Regions from separate parts of the Rhodococcus sp. 2H158 genome, predicted to be linked through region 1. Evidence: riboswitches for the same ligand, from Rfam matches in the RefSeq annotation. Region 1 holds a riboswitch; the other holds the start of a gene.
What was found. Region 1 has a riboswitch for cyclic di-AMP ahead of ACWPOB_RS03045 (resuscitation-promoting factor Rpf1 domain-containing protein). Riboswitches for the same ligand answer to the same signal wherever they lie in the genome.
Positions count from the first base shown of each region.

Region 2: another riboswitch for cyclic di-AMP. It lies ahead of ACWPOB_RS05470 (C40 family peptidase); the one in region 1 lies ahead of ACWPOB_RS03045 (resuscitation-promoting factor Rpf1 domain-containing protein).

Region 1 is NZ_JBSNCE010000002.1:271,700-275,091, reverse strand. Features, by position in the region: gene ACWPOB_RS03065 (DUF2771 family protein) at 1-192, shown strand, start outside; gene ACWPOB_RS03060 (cold-shock protein) at 275-685, opposite strand; gene ACWPOB_RS03055 (hypothetical protein) at 853-1,095, shown strand; gene ACWPOB_RS03050 (YccF domain-containing protein) at 1,092-1,484, shown strand; cyclic di-AMP (ydaO/yuaA leader) riboswitch at 1,721-1,920, shown strand; gene ACWPOB_RS03045 (resuscitation-promoting factor Rpf1 domain-containing protein) at 1,930-2,514, shown strand; gene ACWPOB_RS03040 (hypothetical protein) at 2,579-2,767, opposite strand; gene ACWPOB_RS03035 (helicase-associated domain-containing protein) at 2,827-3,392, shown strand, end outside.
Region 2 is NZ_JBSNCE010000004.1:165,994-169,385, forward strand. Features, by position in the region: gene ACWPOB_RS05465 (DEDD exonuclease domain-containing protein) at 1-1,123, opposite strand, end outside; cyclic di-AMP (ydaO/yuaA leader) riboswitch at 1,576-1,741, shown strand; gene ACWPOB_RS05470 (C40 family peptidase) at 1,756-2,337, shown strand; gene ACWPOB_RS05475 (NlpC/P60 family protein) at 2,539-3,392, shown strand, end outside.

The DNA.
Region 1 (3,392 bases):
GACTGGCGGCTGAACGTCACCTACGGTGATCCCCGCACCGGCGAGATCTTCGAGGGGTTCCGCGACTACACGCCCGGTCAGGCCCGGGCCGTGACGGTGCCGTCCGATCCCGGCGCGCAGTTGCTGAATGTGGTGCTGCAGCTTCCCGCCACCGGGGAGCAGGCGCCGGTGTGGGCGATCCAGACGTTCTGACCCCCGTCCGGCATGCGAGAGGGGCCTTCCGGGTGCTGTCCCGGAAGGCCCCTCTCGCGTCGGGTCGGCCCGACGCCGGACGTCAGGAGTCGAGCTCGCGCGCGACGGCCCGCATCACCTCGGAGATTCGCTGGGCGGTCTTGCGCTCGGGATGGCGGCCCTTGCGCAGCTCCGGCTGCACGGTGGCCTCGAGCAGCTTGATCATGTCCTCGACCATGCCGTGCAGCTCGTCGGGCGAGTGCCGCTTCTGGGGGGCCGCCTCACGCCGCCCGCCCTGGCGTACCGACGGCAGCGGATCGAGCAGTTTCAGGCTGAGCGCCTGCGGTCCGCGACGGCCCGCGGCCATGCCGAACTCGACCCGCTGACCCGGCTTGAGGCCCTCGACCCCGGCCGGGAGCGCGGAGGCACGCACATAGACGTCCTCGCCCTCCTCCTGGGACAGGAAGCCGAAGCCCTTCTCCATGTCGTACCACTTCACCTTGCCGGTAGGCACTGCGTTCACCCGCTCCTCGACAGCCGTGCCCCCGGGGGCACGAGTGGATATGCAAAACAACGCGCCCCGCTTCGAGTGCGGGACGCGCAGACATGCGTCAGTGTACCCGCGGCGGAGTCCACCTTCGAAAGTCCGGCGGCGGCGCGGGCGGGCGGGGAAGCACTACGGTGGAACGCGTGGGCACCTCCAGTTCTTCCGCACCGGGCAACGGCCTGCTCAAGGCCGCGCTGGCATGTTTCCTGGTCGGGATCGTCGCCGTGGTGGCGATCTTCCTGACCCCCGCCGTCACCGACGGCCGACCGGGCCTGGTGCTGTATCTGCTGACTCTCGCCTGGCCGCTCGGCTTCGTGCTGGCATTGACCTTCGCGCTGCGCTCCGGCCGGCGCTCCCGTGGAAGGGACCGCACGTGAGGATTCTGCTCAACATCATCTGGCTGGTCTTCGGCGGGCTGTGGCTGGCGCTGGGGTACTTCCTGGCGGGGCTGATCTGCTTCGTGCTGATCATCACCATCCCGTTCGGCATCGCCTCGTTCCGCATCGGCATGTACGCGCTGTGGCCGTTCGGCAAGACGGTGGTGGACAAGCCCACGGCGGGGGCCGGGTCGCTGATCGGCAACGTGATCTGGGTCGTCGTCGCCGGCATCTGGCTGGCCCTCGGTCACGTCGTGACGGCGATCGCGATGGCGATCACGATCATCGGCATCCCCCTGGCGCTCGCGAACCTCAAGATGGTGCCGATCTCGCTGATGCCGCTCGGGAAGGACATCGTCCCGGTGGACAACCGCCCGAGTTACATGTGACGTTCCTCACATAACACCGGCATAACGGCGAGGTCGCGAACCGGCACCGGCGATGGACCTTGGTCCCTACCTGCGACTTCATCCCGCCACACGCGCCACTCGTGCGCCGCCCTCGCCGCGCTCGGCGTTATCAATTGGTGACAATCCCCGCCTCGAGCCGTTACCGTCGTCTCCGGCCGGTTGGTTCGGCCACCCCGGGTCCGTCGCGCCAAATCCTGCTCCGCGGATTCCGGGTGTCCCGACAAACGATCCACGGGAGCAGGAAGCGGGGGACCCAACGGTCTCCCAGGGAACACCGATTCCCAGGAGGCACCCGGATCGCCGCCACGGCGACGGTCCTTGGGGTGAAGCCGAATCGCCCACCGGCGAGGAGGCCGGGCTACCTCTTCAGCCCGAACCCGACAGCTGACCTCGTAGGCGCGTACGGAGAGGAACCGGAACCGACATGAGCGGACGCCATCGCAAACCCACCAACACCGGCCGCACCGTCGCCAAGTTCGCGCTGACCAGCGCCGTTCTCGGCGTCACGGGCGTCGCCTTCAGCGGCACCGCCAACGCCGCTCCCGACTCCGACTGGGACCGCCTCGCGCAGTGCGAGTCCGGCGGCAACTGGGGCATCAACACCGGCAACGGCTACCAGGGTGGCCTGCAGTTCTCCCCCAGCACGTGGAACGCCTACGGCGGCGGCGAGTACGCGGCGACCGCCAACCAGGCCAGCCGCGAGCAGCAGATCACCGTCGCCGAGCGCGTGCTCGCCGGCCAGGGCTGGGGCGCGTGGCCGTCCTGCTCCTCGAGCCTCGGCCTGAGCAGCAGCCCGACGCAGCGCAGCGCCCCGTCCACGAGCGCCGGCACCGTCCAGAACACCCCGGTCGTCGAGGCCGCCCCCGAGGTGCCCGAGCTTCCCGCTCTGCCCGCGGAGGCCCAGGGCCTGCGGGCCGGCTTCGAACAGGGCCTCGACGCCCTGCGCCAGGCCGGCATCGCCGTCGACCAGAACCTCGTCGACGCGGTCAACGCCGCCCTGCCGAACTGACACCCGGCACAGACGCACGAAAGAGCCCCGCACCGTTCCGGTGCGGGGCTCTTTCGTGCTTCGATCAGCGGTTGATGACGGTGCGGGGGTGGGTGTACGGCAGGGAGTCGACCGGCAACGGAAACTCCATCTCCTCGCCATACGGGGACAACGGGCCGGAACGAGTCGAGGACAACTCGGTGACGGCGTGGTCCCCGTCCGCCACCTTGGGCCACCCCGGATCGACATACTGCTTCTTCGAATTGTCAGCCATGCGCTCATTTTGGCAGGCAGGTTCACGGACAGCTACTTCAGGTCTCTAATCTGGTCTCGATGACCGCCACCGACCCCGCCGCGCCGGAGACCGGCCCGGAGTCGCTCGCGCGCTGGTTGAGCGACCGCCGCGACGCCGACCTCGCCGAGCTGCTGCGCGCGCGCCCCGACCTGGTGGTCCCGCCACCCGCGACGATGGCCGTCCTGGCCGGCCGCGCGCAGCAACGTGCCTCGGTGTTCCGCGCCGCCGACGAGCTCACCGTCCTCGACTTCGGTGTGGTCGACGCGCTGACCCGGCTGGGCGCCGACCGGGAGCCGGTGACCCGCCGGGCGCTGCTCGACTCCGTGTCCGGCCGCGTCACCGCCAAGAACGTCGACCGGTCCCTCGACCGCCTGCGCCGGCTGTCGCTCGTGTGGGGTCCCGCCGAGGGGCTGCGGCTGATCAAGGCCGCGGCCGAGGCGGTGCCGTGGCGAATCGGCCGCAGCCCCGACCCCGAGCAGCTACCGGCCCCGGCCGAGCTCGGCACCCTGCTCGCCGACCTCGATCCGGCGCAGCGCAGCCTGCTCGACACCCTCGCGCGCACCTCGCCCGTCGGGCGCACCCGCGACGCCGCGCCGGGCACACC
Region 2 (3,392 bases), on a different contig from region 1:
TGCAGGTCCGCAGCAGGCAGAACTCGGCGACGGTGGTGGCGACGGCGACGGCGTCGGCCCGCGACGAGAACGGGCCGACGGCGTCGGTCGTGCCGCCGCACGTCGGGGGCGGGGACGCCGTGGTGGGTGTGCGGACGACGGACAGCCGGGGGAACGCCTCGTCTGTGAGGGCGATCCACCAGCCCCGGGTGGGGAACTTGGAGCGACGGTTGTAGGGCGGGGCGTGCGCGGCGAGCAGCCGCAGCTCCCGCACCCCGGCCTCGAGGGCATGGGCGCACTCCACGTGATCGATCCGGGTGGTGAGTGCCACCATCTCCTTCAGGCGGGGCCGGGTCTCCGAACCGGTGAAGTAGTTGCGCACGCGGCGGCGCAGGTCGACCGCGGTACCGATGTACAGCACCTCGTCCGAGGGCCCGCGGAACAGGTACACGCCGGGCCGCCGCGGCAGGTGCGCCGCGAGGGACCGTTTGGCGCGTTGCTCGGCGGTGACGGCCGGCAGATAGTCCCGCAGTTCGGTGAGGCTGTGGACCCCTTGGTTGCCGACGCGGTCGATGAGCGCGTGCAGGACGTCGACGGTTGCCCGGGCGTCGTCGAGGGCGCGGTGCGTGGGCGTGGTGGACACCCGGAACAGCTCGGCGAGCGCGGACAGCCGCACGGACGGTGCCTCGTCCCGGCCGAGGACGCGGCGCGCGAGCTTGACCGTGCACAGCACCTGGAATCGGGGCCACGCGACCTCGGACCGGGACGCCGCGGCCCGCAGGAAGCCCACGTCGAAGCCCGCGTTGTGCGCGACGAGTACGGATCCGGCGGCGAACTCGAGGAACGACGGCAGGACCTGCCCGATTCGGGGCGCGGCACGGACCATGGCGGTCGTGATGCCGGTGAGCTGCACGATGTTCGGGGGGATCGACCGGCCCGGGTCGACGAGCGTGGCGAACTCGCCGAGCACCTCGCCACCGCGGATCTTGACCGCCCCGATCTCCGTGATCGCGTCGTCCGTGGAACTGCCGCCGGTGGTCTCGAGATCGACGACGACGAAGGTGGTCTCCCGCAGCGGCGTGTCCAGTTCGTCGAAACCGAGCTGCACCCCGACGGCGGGCTCGGTTCGGTGGGGCACGGTCACGACGCCAGGGTAGGGGGCGGGTCCGACACCCCGGGGGCGGGGCGGAGACACCCGGAACGGTCCGGGGAGACGAGGATCACACCTTCTGTCGGCCGTGCGGGTGTGGGCGGCGACGCGAGAGGGTATCGATACCGCGAGCCGAGGGGATGTGCCGCCTCGGTCGGCGGCGCCTCGGGTCCTCGCTGCGCTCGCGATCGCCGGTCCGACCTGCGGCAACGCGACGGGTTCCGGGCGCAGGCCGCCGGAGGTGCCCGGAGCGGCCGCGGGCCCGTCGCGTCCCGAACCGACCGTTATGTTTCCGTGATCGAACGGGCCGGGCCATCGGCCCCGAATCGGGCATATCCGGCAATCTGCGGCGTTCGCGGCGCGGACGGTCGACATCCTCCGATGCGATTTCGTAATCTTTTCGAGACCAAGCGGTGAGGATGTCGAACCACCAGAGGGGAGACGCCGCTCGGTCACCGCCTAATCGGCGCACCCGCAGCGGGTGCCCGAGCCGGGGACCCACTGTCCTCTGGGGTGAATCCCCTCCGACCGCGCCAGCGGAACGAGGGGTAGGGCTGATCTTCCCAGCCCGAACCCGTCAGCTAACTCGGTCGGCGGACGAACGGAAGAAATGGAGCAACCCCCTCGTGGCGTCTCAGATTTCCAAGCGCACCGTGCGGCGCGCCGTCGTCGCCGGTGCCCTCGCTCTCGGCGCGGTCACTGTCTCGGCGGGTCCCGCCCTCGCGGAACCGATCACCATTCCCGGCGTCGGCTCGTTCGAGCTGCCGGCCGGCGTGACTCTCCCGCCGGAGGTCACCAACCTCGTCCCGCCGGCCCCGCAGGGTGCCGCGCCGGCGCCGGCCGCGCCCTTCAGTGCGCCGGTCACCTCGGCCGCACAGCGCGCCGTGGACGCCGCCCACGCCAAGCTCGGCGCCCCGTACGTCTACGGCGCCGCCGGCCCGGACGCCTTCGACTGCTCCGGCCTGGTGCAGTGGGCCTACAAGCAGGCCGGCCTGAACCTGCCGCGCACCAGCTACGAGCAGGCCGCCGCCGGTCGCGCCGTGGACGTCTCGGCGCTGCAGCCCGGCGACGTCGTGTCCTTCTACGGCGGCAGCCACTCCGGCATCTACATCGGCAACGGCAACGTCATCCACGCGTCGACCTCGGGTCAGCCCGTGAAGGTCGCTCCGGTGAACTCGATGCCGGTCGACGGGGCCCGTCGCTACTGAGCGACGACTCGACGACTGCCACGCAGTGGCGCAGCGGGGGCGGACCGGTCGATGCCGGCCCGCCCCCAACGGTTTTCCGGGATTTGCTACCCGGCGCTGCGTGACCTACCGGTGGGTAGACACGAACCAATGCCCTTCCGTAACCTGATCGAGATTTTTCGGGTAACGGGTGCGCAACGTCGAACGAAAGGACCTGGTCCCGTGGTGGTGGACAGGACGAAACGGTCGCTTCGGGCGCTGGTGGCAATCGGGGTGCTGCTGACGGTGGCGTTCGCGGCCGCCCCGGCCGGAGCCGACCCGGTGGGGGAGAGCCCCACCGTCGCCCTGGAGCGGCTCGCCGAGCTGTCGCGCAAGTCCGAGCAGACCACCGAGGCGCTGCACAACGCCGGAATCGACCTCGACGCGAAGGTCGAGGCCCAGCGCGCCGCCGATGCGGCGCTGGCCCGCGACCGCGAGGCGCTGGCCGCCGCGGAAGCAGAGCTCGCGGTCTTCCGGCCGACGGTGGACAAGCTCGCCGTCGCCAATTACCGCGGTGCCCGCACCAACCGGCTGTTCGCCCTGATGGTCAGCGACTCGCCCCAGCAGCTGCTCGACCAGATGTCGGCGCTCGACGTCATCGCCCAGGAGACCGCCGACCAGGTCGCGGGATTCCGCACCGCGTCGTCGGCCGCCGCGGAGGCGGCGCTGGCGTCCCAGCGCTCGGTCGACGAGGCGCGTGCCGCCGCCGAGCAGGCGCAAGTCGTGCGCGACGATCTGCAGCGGCAGCAGAGTGAGCTCGAGGCCCAGATCGACGAGGTGCTCGCCGCCTTCGCCGACCTGAGTGCCGAGGAGAAGGCCACGCTGGCCGGCGCGCCGTTCCCGCCGGGATTCGACGCCGAGAAGATCCTGTCGGGCCTCGCCCCCGGTAGCGGCAGCGGTGCCCTGCAGGCCGGCATGACCCGGATCGGCAGCCCGTACAGCTGGGGCGCCACCGGCCCCTCCGCGTTCGACTGCTCCGGCCTCGTGGTGTGGGCCTACAAACAGATCGGCAAGAACCTGCCGCGCTCGAGCCAGGC